One region of the Kitasatospora sp. NPDC058046 genome, then DNA from elsewhere that is predicted to be linked to it. Evidence: riboswitches for the same ligand, from Rfam matches in the RefSeq annotation. Region 1 holds a riboswitch; the other holds the start of a gene.
What was found. Region 1 has a riboswitch for thiamine pyrophosphate ahead of ACFVU7_RS25525 (cytosine permease). Riboswitches for the same ligand answer to the same signal wherever they lie in the genome.

Region 1 (5,206 bases):
GGCGTTGGACTGGATCGCCGAGTTGATGCCGATCACCGCGCCGCCGGAGTCGAGCAGCGGGCCGCCGGAGTTGCCGGGGTTGATGGAGGCGTCGGTCTGCAGGGCGTTCATGTACGAGGCCTGCGAGCCGGTGTCGTCGCCGGAGGCCACCGGGCGGTCCTTGGCGCTGATGATGCCGCTGGTGACGGTGGACTCCAGGCCGTACGGCGCACCGATCGCGACGGTGGCGTCGCCGACGTTGACCTTGTCGGAGTCGGCCAGCGGCAGCGGGGCCAGCTTGCTCTTGGGCGGGTTGTCGATCTTGACCACGGCGACGTCGTAGCCCTCGGCGTGGCCGAGCACCGAGGCGCTGTAGGAGCTGCCGTCGGCGAACTTGACGGTCAGTTTGCCGCCACTGAGGGTCGGCGCGACGACGTGGTTGTTGGTGAGGATGTGGCCCTCGGTGTCGAAGACGAAGCCGGTGCCGGTGCCCGACTCGCCGTTGCCCTGCGCCTTGATGGTGACGACGCTGGGCAGCGCCTTCTGCGCGATGGCGGCGATCGAGCCGGGGACGGGCTCGTTCTTCTGGGTGTCGCTGGCCTGGACGGTGGTGCTGCGGTGGTCGTTCGCGGAGCTCCTGCGGTCGGAACTGTCGGAGACGGACACGCCGAGCGCGCCGCCGGCCACACCGGCGACCAGCGCGACGGCCGCGATCAGGGCGACCAGGCCGCCGCGCTTCTTGCGCGGGCCGCCGGGGCCGCCCGGACCGCCGGGGTACTCCGCCGGGTAGCCGAGCGGGCCGGCCGGGCCGCCGGGGTAGCCGGCGCCGCCGGAGGTGGAGTCGTGGGTGGGGCCCCAGCCGCCGAGCGGCTGGCCGGCCCCGAAGGGGTGGTGGCCGTGCGCGGCGGGCGCGGCCGGAGCGGCGCCGTACCCCTCGTGCGCGCCGGCGGCGGGGACGCCGTGGGTCGGGGTGGCGTACGGGTTGCCGGCCGGCGGCAGGGCCGGGGCGGCGGGTGCGGCGGCCACCGGGGCGGGCGGAACGGGCGGCAGGACCGGCGGCGGCGCGTCGATGTAGCCGGTGGCCGGGTCGACGGCCGGCTCCTCGACGGCGAGTACGGCGGGCTCGGCGGGTGCGGCGGGTGCCACGGGCTCGGCGGGTGCCTCCGGTGCGGGCACCTTGGTGAAGGCGACGGTGGGCTTGTGCCCACCCCCCGCCGGGACCTCCTCGGCCGGAACGGCGTCGGCGGACGGCGCCGCCTCGGCGGCGGCGGCCTCGACCGCGCCCGCCTCCGGCTCGGGCACCCGCCGGAACGCCATGGTCGGGTTGTGCCCGCCCTGAGCGGGGCCCGCGGCAGCGGACTCGGCCGCCCCCGGCCCGGCGGGCTGCTCCCCCTGCGGCCCGGTGGGCCCAACCTCGCGCTCGGTGCTCACGGACGACCTCCATAGCTGGCAGAACCAAGGACCATAGTTTTTCGCACTGTCGATTCGTTTGCCGTAAGGACCCCTCTGAAGAACTCATAAGAATCCTTAGCCGGCACCGACACCGGCACTGGCGTCAGCACCCACAGCGGCACCGACACCGGCTCCGGCACCCGTACCGACGGCCGGGGCTCCCCTCCCCGTCGGGCGTCCGCGATGCGGACCGCCCCGCCCTCGGCCTTGGGCGTCGGCACCCGCGCCGGTTAGCCTGGCGCTCCAAACTGACACGCGGGAGCTTGGACCCACCAGGCTGAGAGTGCGCATGTCGACCGTACGCCACACGAGTGACGGACGTTCGAGGGGGCGCTGACCGCCGGAACCTGTCCGGGTAATGCCGGCGTAGGGAGTATCGGCCATGCCGCCTGCTTCGCCATCCTCTTCTTCGGGTACGAACGCCTCCGACTCCGGCGCGAACGCCCCCGCGCCGGGCGCGACCGCCCTCCTGGAACGCGCCGAGCACGTAGAAGCGCCCCTGGTCCTGGACACCGAACCGCCGCGCACGCTGCGCTTCCGGGACCACTTCGCGCTCTGGATGAACCTGGGCGTCAGCCTGATCGGCTTCTCCACCGCCGCCACCGTGCTCGGCGCCCCCGGCAGCGAGCTGTCGCTGGCCGCCGCGGTGACCGCGATCACGATCGGTACGGCGGTCGGCACCGCGATGCTCGCCGTGGCCGCGCTGATCGGCGCCCGCACCGGCGCCCCCGCGATGGCGAACCTGCGCGGGCTGTTCGGCACCCGGCTTTCGTACCTGCCGACGGTGCTCAACATCGTGCAGTGCATCGGCTGGGGCGTCTTCGAGCTGCTGACCATCTCGGCGGGCGCGCAGACCGTCGCGCACACCACCGGCTACCGCTGGCTGTTCGTCCTGCTCGCGGGCGCGCTGACCACCGCGCTGACCATCTGGCCGCTGGGCTCGATCGCGGTGCTGCGCCGCTTCGTGGCCGGGGCGGTCGCGGTGGCGATGGTGTACTTCACCGTCCAGCTGGGCCGCCAGGGCGTGCCGGACCCGGGCGCGGGCAACTGGCACGGCTTCCTCGGCGCCACCGACGCGATGATCGCGGTGTCGGTCTCCTTCGTCCCGCTGGCCGCCGACTACACCCGGCACTCGCGCACCCCGCGCTCGGCGTTCTGGGGCAGCTTCTCCGGCTACACGGTCGCCCAGGTCTGGTGCTACGTGCTCGGCCTGATGGCGCTGCTGCAGTCGGACGGCGACCCGAACCGGATCTTCGACTCCTTCCTCGGGGTCTGGGCCGGCTGGCTGTTCCTGCTGGTGCTGGTGCTGCGCGAGACCGACCAGTCCTTCGCCAACGTGTACTCGACCGCGATGTCGGTGCAGAACCTGCTGCCGAAGGTGGACCGCCGGGTGCTCTCCGGCGCGATCGGCGTGCTGATCACCGTGCTGGCGCTGCAGATCGACGAGTTCACCGACACCTACTACGGCTTCCTCGGCCTGATCGGCTCGGTGTTCGTGCCGCTGCTGGCGGTGCTCGTGGTGGACTACTTCCTCGGCGCCGGCCGGCGCGGCTGGAACCTCTCCGCCGACGCGCCGTCCCGCTGGCTGATGCTGCTGCCGTGGGCCCTGGGCTTCGCGGTCTACCAGTTCATCGCGCCGACCAAGGTCGCGGGCTGGTGGACGGACTTCTGGACCTCCGCCCAGGAGGCGCTGCACTTCACCCCGCAGGAGTGGACCTCGGCCTCGCTGTTCGCCTTCCTGGTGCCGGCCCTGGCCACCTGGGCGCTCACCCCGCTCGGCCGCCGCGCCGTCCGGGGCTGACGGAGCGGGGCCCGAGCGGGCCCCGCAGGTGCGCAGACGGCCCCACAGGTTGGGGCCGTCTTTGTCCGCGCTTCACCTCCGCCGCCTATCGTTGGGCCTGTGACCAGCCCAGACCTGTCCTCGGCGGCGGCGCGCACCGTGCCGCCCGTCCAGGTGATCGCCCACCGCGGTTCCTCCCACGCCCTGCCCGAGCACACCCTCGCGGCCTACCGGCGCGCGCTCGACGAGGGCGCGGACGCGCTGGAGTGCGACGTCCGGGTCACCGCCGACGGCGCGCTGGTCTGCGTGCACGACCGCCGGATCGGCCGGGTCTCCAACGGCCGGGGCACCGTTTCGGCCATGACCCTCGCCGAGCTGGAGGCGTACGACTTCGGCGCCTGGAAGACCGGCCGCCCCAGCACCGACCCGGAGCTGCGCGGTGTGCTGCGGCTGGAGCGGCTGCTGGAGCTGGTGGTGGAGTGCGGCCGCCCGGTGGACCTGGCGATCGAGACCAAGCACCCGGTGCGCTTCCGCGGCCGGGTGGAGGCCGAGCTGCTGCGGACCCTGGAGCGGTTCAAGATCGGCGCGACCCGGGAGGGCGACCGCCCGTCCGCCCGGATCATGAGCTTCTCCTCCGTCGCGCTGAACCGGGTGGCCGCCGCCGCGCCGCGGTACCGGCGGGTCTTCCTGTTCGAGCGGACCCTGCCGCTGCTCGGCCGGCTGCGCGAGGGCTCGCCGCTGCCGGGCGGGGCACGGATCGCCGGCCCGGGCATCGAGCTGGTGCGGGCCCGCCCGCAGCTGGTGACCCGGCTGCGCGAGCTCGGCCACGAGGTGCACGTGTGGACGGTGGACGAGCTGGCCGACGTCGAGCTCTGCCTGGAGCTCGGGGTGTCCGCGATCATCACCAACCGGCCCGCGGAGGTACTGGCGCAGCTCGGCCGGTGATCCACCGGTGATCCGTCGGCGCACCGAAGGCCGTACTCCTCCGAACCCCTCCGATCCGATCACTCTGGTCGGCAGTCAAACCTTCCTCGCGCGAAATTGCCGGAATTCTTGCATCCGGGCGACGGAGGGTGAGCGCGGAATGACCTGATGTCGACCGTCGGTCGCCGCACTCGAAATGGGCTCGCGGGATCGTCCGGTGCTCGTTTCCGACGCATTACCAAGGGGCATCTCTCCCTCGGCATACGCTGAAGGAGGTCCGGGGGTGGCGTTGATGGTGGCGCGTGAAGTGCCGACTTCATCGACCATGGCAGTGCCGCACGGCCCAGCGAGTGTCGGGGTCGCACGGCGCCGACTGCGTCGAGATCTGGGTGACCGGCAGGTACCCGAACCGGTCATCGATGATGCTGTTCTGATCCTTTCCGAGCTGTTGAGCAACGCCTGTCGGTACGCCCGTCCGCTCGGCCCGCTGCCGGCCCTGGGCCGCAGCGCCCGGGCCGAGGTGCTCGGGCAGGTGCTGGTCGGCGTCCCCTCCGGGGCGACCGCCGCGCAGGGCGCCCGGGAGCCCGCCGAGGGTCCGGCCGAGCCGGCCGGCGGGGTGCTGGTCCGCTGGCAGATGCACGCCGACGGGGTGCTCACCCTGGAGGTCACGGACGGCGGGGCGGCCACCCGGCCGCTGCCCGCGAGTCCCTCGCTGACCTCGCGCGGCGGCCGCGGCCTGAGCATCGTCGACCAGCTGGCCAGCGACTGGGGCGTGCGCGACGCCCCCGGCGAGGTCACGGTCTGGGCGGCGCTGCCCGCCCGGGCCCGGCACGCCCGGCGCACCGGGGGCGATGCCCGTAGCGCGTGAGCCGGGCTCGGGGAATGTGTCGTTAGGCTTCCCGGGACACAGGACCACCGTTCCCGGGAGAGCCGCAGCATGGGCAAGAAGGCCGCCAAGAAGGCGCCGCAGCGCCAGTCCACCACCGCCGTCACGGGCGAGATCCCCGTGGTCGGGGCCCGCGAGGACTGCCCCTGCGGCTCGGGCCGCCGGTACAAGGCGTGTCACGGCCG
Region 2 (5,206 bases), on a different contig from region 1:
GGCGAGCAGCTCGTCCATCAGCTCCGGCGGCATGTCCAGCACGCTGGTGCGCTCCGTCGGCGGGGCCTCGGCGGGCCGCGGCAGCGGCCGGATCACCGAGGTCGGCTCGCTGGTCGGGTAGCGCGGGCTGGGGCGGGTGGAGGCCGGCGGCTCGGCGTCCAGCGCGGCCGGGGCGAGGGTGCGGCGCACCCGCTGGAGGGCGGCGAGCAGCTCGACCGCGTCGTACGGGCGGGCGCCGGCGGACCGGGCGCAGGCGGCGGCCACTATCGCGTCCAGCTCGGGGCCGACGGCGGGGGCGACCAGCGAGGGGGCCGGGACGTCCTCGTGCAGGTGCTTGTACATGACCTGGACGGGGTTGTCGCCGGTGTGCGGGCGGCGGCCGGTGAGCATCTCGTACAGCAGGATGCCGGACGCGTAGACGTCCACCCGCTGGTCGGTGGGGGCGTCCGGGAGGATCTGCTCGGGGGCCAGGTAGGAGACGGTGCCCATGACCGTGCCGCCGGTCGCGGTGGTGGTCGAGGTGGGCGCGCCGTCGGCGCTGCCGAGCACCCGGACCAGGCCGAAGTCGGCGACCTTGACCAGGCCGCCCTCGGTGATCAGCACGTTCTCGGGCTTGACGTCGCGGTGGACCAGCCCGGCCCGGTGGGCGGCGCCGAGCGCGGCGAGCACCGGCTCCAGCACGTCCAGCGCGGCCCGGACGGACAGCGCGCCGCGGTCGCGCAGCAGGTCGCGCAGGGTGCGGCCGGGCACGTACTCCATGGCGAGGAAGACGTGGCCGCCGTCCGCGCCCTGGTCGAAGACGTTGACCACGTTGGGGTGGGTGAGCCTGGCGACCGCCTTGGCCTCGCGGATGAAGCGGGCGGTGAAGCCCTCGTCGCCGGCCAGCGAGGGGTGCATCACCTTGAGCGCGACCACCCGGTCCAGCCGGGTGTCGGTGCCCCGGTAGACGGTGGACATCCCGCCGGTCGCGATCCGCTGCTCGACCCGGTACCGGTTGTCGAGCAGGGCGCCGATCAGGGGGTCGTGCAGTGCCATGTCCACTCGGAGAGTCTAGGGTGCGGGACCGCCCGGTCCCGGCGGACACCGCCTCCGGGACCGGCTTGTGACATGCGCGACGGTTCAGAACGCCGGGTGCTCGCGGGTGTCCAGGTCGGCCCGGCCGGCCATCGCGGAGGAGGCCTCGGCGTGGAAGCGGCGCGGGATCCGGCCGGCCCGGTGGGCGAGCCGGCCCGCCTCGGCGGCGTGCCGCATCGCCTCGGCCATCAGCACCGGGTCCTGAGCCCTGGTCACCGCGGAGGCGAGCATCACCGCGGCGCAGCCCAGCTCCATCGCCAGCGCCACGTCGGAGGCGGTGCCGGCGCCCGCGTCCAGGATCACCGGGACGCCCGCGCCCTCCACGATCAGCTGGAAGTTGTGCGGGTTGCGGATGCCCAGGCCCGAACCGATCGGCGAGCCCAGCGGCATGATGGCCGCGCAGCCGACGTCCTCCAGCTTGCGGGCCAGCACCGGGTCGTCGTTGGTGTACGGCAGGACGGTGAAGCCGTCGTCGACCAGCGTCTCGGCGGCGTCCAGCAGCTCGATCGGGTCGGGCAGCAGGGTGCGCTCGTCGGCGATCACCTCCAGCTTGACCCAGTCGGTGCCGAGCGCCTCGCGGGCCAGCCGGGCGGTCAGCACGGCCTCGCCGGCGGTGAAGCAGCCGGCCGTGTTGGGCAGCACCCGGATGCCGTTGCGGGTCAGCACGTCCAGGACGGAGCCCTGGGTGGTGGCGTCGACCCGGCGCATCGCGACGGTGGTCAGCTCGGTGCCGGAGGCGAGCAGGGCGCGCTCCAGGACCTCCAGGCTGGGGGCGCCGCCGGTGCCCATGATCAGCCGGGAGGAGAAGGCCGTCCCGGCGATGGTCAGCAGATCGTCGGCCATGGTTCAGCCTCCCTGGACGGCGGTGAGGATCTCGATCCGGTCGCCGCTGCCCAGTGCCGTCCCGGGCCACGAACCGCGCGGCACCACGGCCTCGTTGAGCGCGGCGGCGACACCGGTGTTGGCGGCGCTGACGGAGGCCACCAGCTCGGCGAGGGTGATCGTGGCGGGCACCCGGCGGGGCTCGCCGTTGACGGTCAGGGCGATCTCGGCCGGGGCGACCGGGGTCGGGGCGTCCTCGTGCACGGCGTTCTCGTTCGGGGCGTTCTCGGTCAGGGCGATCTCGGTCATGCGGAGGCCTTCGCGACGGGGGATTCGGAGGAGAACCGGGTGGGGGTGAACGGCCTTGCGAGCTCGGGGACTTCACCGGTGACCAGGTACTCGGAGACCAGGTCGGCGGTCACCGGGGTGAGCAGCACGCCGTTGCGGTAGTGGCCGGTGGAGGCGACCAGCCCGGGCAGCGGGGTCGGGCCCAGCAGCGGGGCGTTGTCCGGCGAACCGGGGCGCAGCCCGGCCGAGGTCTCGCGCAGCGGGAGTTCGGTGATCCCCGGGACCAACTCGTGGGCGTCCCGCAGGAGTTCGTACACCCCGCCGGCGGTGACGGTGGTGTCGTAGCCCTGCTCCTCGGTGGTCGCGCCGACGACCAGTTCGCCGTTCTCCCGGGGGACCAGGTACATGTGCCGGCCGCGGACCACGGCGCGGACGTTGCGGGAGAGGAACGGCCGGTAGGCCTCCGGCACGTGCAGCCGCAGCACCTGCCCCTTCACCGGGCGGATCGCGGGCAGCACCCCCTCGGGCAGACCGGGCAGCCGGTGGCTGTGCGGGCCGGCGGCGAGCACGACCTGGTCGGCGGTCACCGTCTCGTCGGTGCTCAGCCGGGCGCCGGTCGCGCGGCCGTCCTCGACCAGCAGCTCGACGGCCTCGGCGCGGTGCAGCAGGACGCCCGCGCGCCCGCAGGCGGCGACCAGGGCGGTGAGCAGGCGCCGGGGGTCCACCTGGTGGTCGTCCGCGGCGTGCAGGGCGCCGCGGACGGCGGGGGCCAGCATCGGCTCCAGCCTGCGGGCCTCCCGGCCGGTCAGCCAGGTCGAGTCCAGGCCCAGCCGCTGGTGGAAGGCGTACAGCTCGCGCAGTTCCTCGCGGTCGTCGGAGTCCAGCGCGACGGCGATCGTGCCGCAGCGGCGGTAGCCGGTGTCCAGGCCGCCGCTCGCCTCGGAGAGCTCGGCGGCGAAGGTCTCGTACCGCTCGTTCGAGGCCATCCCGAGGCGCAGCAGCGGCTCCTCGCCGTACTGCAGCTCGGTGACCGGGGCGAGCATCCCGGCCGCGACCCCGGCGGCCCCGCCGCCGTGGGCGGGGTCGACCACGATCACGTTCCGCGCCCCGCGCCGCGCGGTGCGCCAGGCGACGGCGAGGCCGATGACGCCCCCGCCGATCACCAGCACGTCGGCATGGGTGCCTGATGGCAAGCGTGACAAGGCTGCTCTTCTCCCTTCGCCGGTATGACCCGGATCAGGTTCGGACGGTCGCAGGCCGTGTCAGCCCGCCTCTCAGCCCGGTCCGCCGGGCTCCCGTGTGGTCCTCCCACCTTAACGCCGGGGGTCGGCCCGGCCGAAGGCCCGTACGCGGGGCGGACGGCCCGGAGGCCGCCGCGTCGCGCTGAGTACAGTGGCGGGCGTGGCAGAGCTGAGCGGAACGGATCGGGTGGTCGTCGTCGGAGCCGGGCTGGCCGGGGCGCAGTGCGCCCTCAAGCTGCGGCAGGGCGGCCGGCAGGGGCGGATCACGCTGGTCGGCGAGGAGCCGCACGCGCCGTACGACCGGCCGCCGCTCTCCAAGGACGTGCTGCTCGGCAAGGCCGACTCCACCGCCCTGGACATCGACTACGGGCAGCTCGGCATCGAGCTGCTCACCGGCCGCCGCGCCACCGGCCTCACCCCCGGCGTGCTGCACACCGACGGCGGCGACCTCCCGTACGGCTCGCTGGTGATCGCCACCGGCGCCGTGCCGCGCGCCCTGCCCGGCGCCGAGCGGGCGCACCTGCTGCACACCCTGGACGACGCCCTGGCGCTGCGCGCGCTGCTGCGCCCCGGGCTGCGGCTGGTGCTGGTCGGCGCGGGCTGGATCGGCGCCGAGGTGTCCACCGCGGCCCGCGCGGCGGGCTGCGAGGTGACGGTGGTCGAGGCCGGTCCGGCGCCGCTGCCCGGCGCGCTGCCGACGGAGCTCGGCTCGGCGATGGCCGCCTGGTACGCCGAGGCCGGGGTCGAGCTGCGCTGCGGGGTCGGCGTGGCCGCCGTCGAGCCCGGCGCGGTGCTGCTGGCGGACGGCTCGCACCTGCCCGCCGACGAGGTGGTGGTCGGCATCGGGGCCCGCCCCGCGACCGGCTGGCTGGCCGGCTCCGGGGTCGAGCTGGACGCGACCGGCGCCGTCGTCGTGGACGGGCGGCTGCGCACCTCGGTGCCCGGGGTCTTCGCGGCCGGCGACTGCGTCAGCTACCCCTCGGCCCGGGCCGGCGCCCGGCTGGCCGTCCAGCACTGGGACCACGCGCTGCGGTCCGGCGAGGCGGTGGCCGCCGCCGTCCTGGGCGCGGACGCGCCGGCCTACGACCCGGTGCCGTACTTCTGGTCCGAGCAGTTCGGGCGGATGGTCCAGTACGCCGGCCGGCACGCCGAGGGCGACCAGCTGGTCCGGCGCGGCGACCCGCGGGGCGCCGACTGGTCGGTGCTCTGGCTGCGCGACGGCGTGCCGAGCGCGCTGCTGACCGTCGACCGGCCGCGCGACCTGGCCCAGGGGCGGCGGCTGATCGAGCGCGGCACCGCGCTGGACCCGGCCCGGGCGGCCGACCCCGCGGTACCGCTGAAGGCGGCCGTCGCGGGGTAGGCGCGGGGCAGGTCTGGTGCGCGGTGGGCCGCGGAGGTGGCAGTCTGGTGGCGTGAGTGAGATCGAAAGCAAGATTGAATCCCTGGTCACCGACTGGATGTACCTGCCCGACATCTCGGAGCAGTGGGGGGTCCGGGTCACCGAGGTGCGTGACCTGGTCAAGAACGGCGGCCTGATCGCCGTCCGGCGCGGCCCCAACAAGTCGCTGCAGGTCCCGGCCGCGTTCATCGACGGCCCGGGCCTGGTCAAGCACCTGTCCGGCACCCTGACCGTCCTGCGGGACTGCGGGTACAACGACGCGGAGATCCTGGAGTGGCTCTTCACCGAGGACCCGTCGCTGCCCGGCAGCCCGATCCAGGCGCTGCGGGAGAACCGCGGCACCGAGGTGAAGCGCCGCGCCCAGGCGATGCTGATCTGATGG

Region 2: another riboswitch for thiamine pyrophosphate. It lies ahead of thiO (glycine oxidase ThiO); the one in region 1 lies ahead of ACFVU7_RS25525 (cytosine permease).

What each region holds. Positions count from the first base shown of each region.
Region 1 is NZ_JBHVRS010000013.1:191,748-196,953, reverse strand. It holds gene ACFVU7_RS25530 (S1C family serine protease) at 1-1,410, opposite strand, end outside; TPP riboswitch at 1,677-1,821, shown strand; gene ACFVU7_RS25525 (cytosine permease) at 1,814-3,232, shown strand; gene ACFVU7_RS25520 (glycerophosphodiester phosphodiesterase) at 3,332-4,156, shown strand; gene ACFVU7_RS25515 (ATP-binding protein) at 4,584-5,003, shown strand; gene ACFVU7_RS25510 (DUF5926 family protein) at 5,073-5,206, shown strand, end outside.
Region 2 is NZ_JBHVRS010000001.1:253,713-258,918, reverse strand. It holds gene pknB (Stk1 family PASTA domain-containing Ser/Thr kinase) at 1-1,035, opposite strand, end outside; gene ACFVU7_RS01195 (thiazole synthase) at 1,120-1,917, opposite strand; gene thiS (sulfur carrier protein ThiS) at 1,921-2,205, opposite strand; gene thiO (glycine oxidase ThiO) at 2,202-3,377, opposite strand; TPP riboswitch at 3,381-3,493, opposite strand; gene ACFVU7_RS01180 (NAD(P)/FAD-dependent oxidoreductase) at 3,577-4,785, shown strand; gene ACFVU7_RS01175 (Rv2175c family DNA-binding protein) at 4,838-5,203, shown strand; gene thiE (thiamine phosphate synthase) at 5,203-5,206, shown strand, end outside.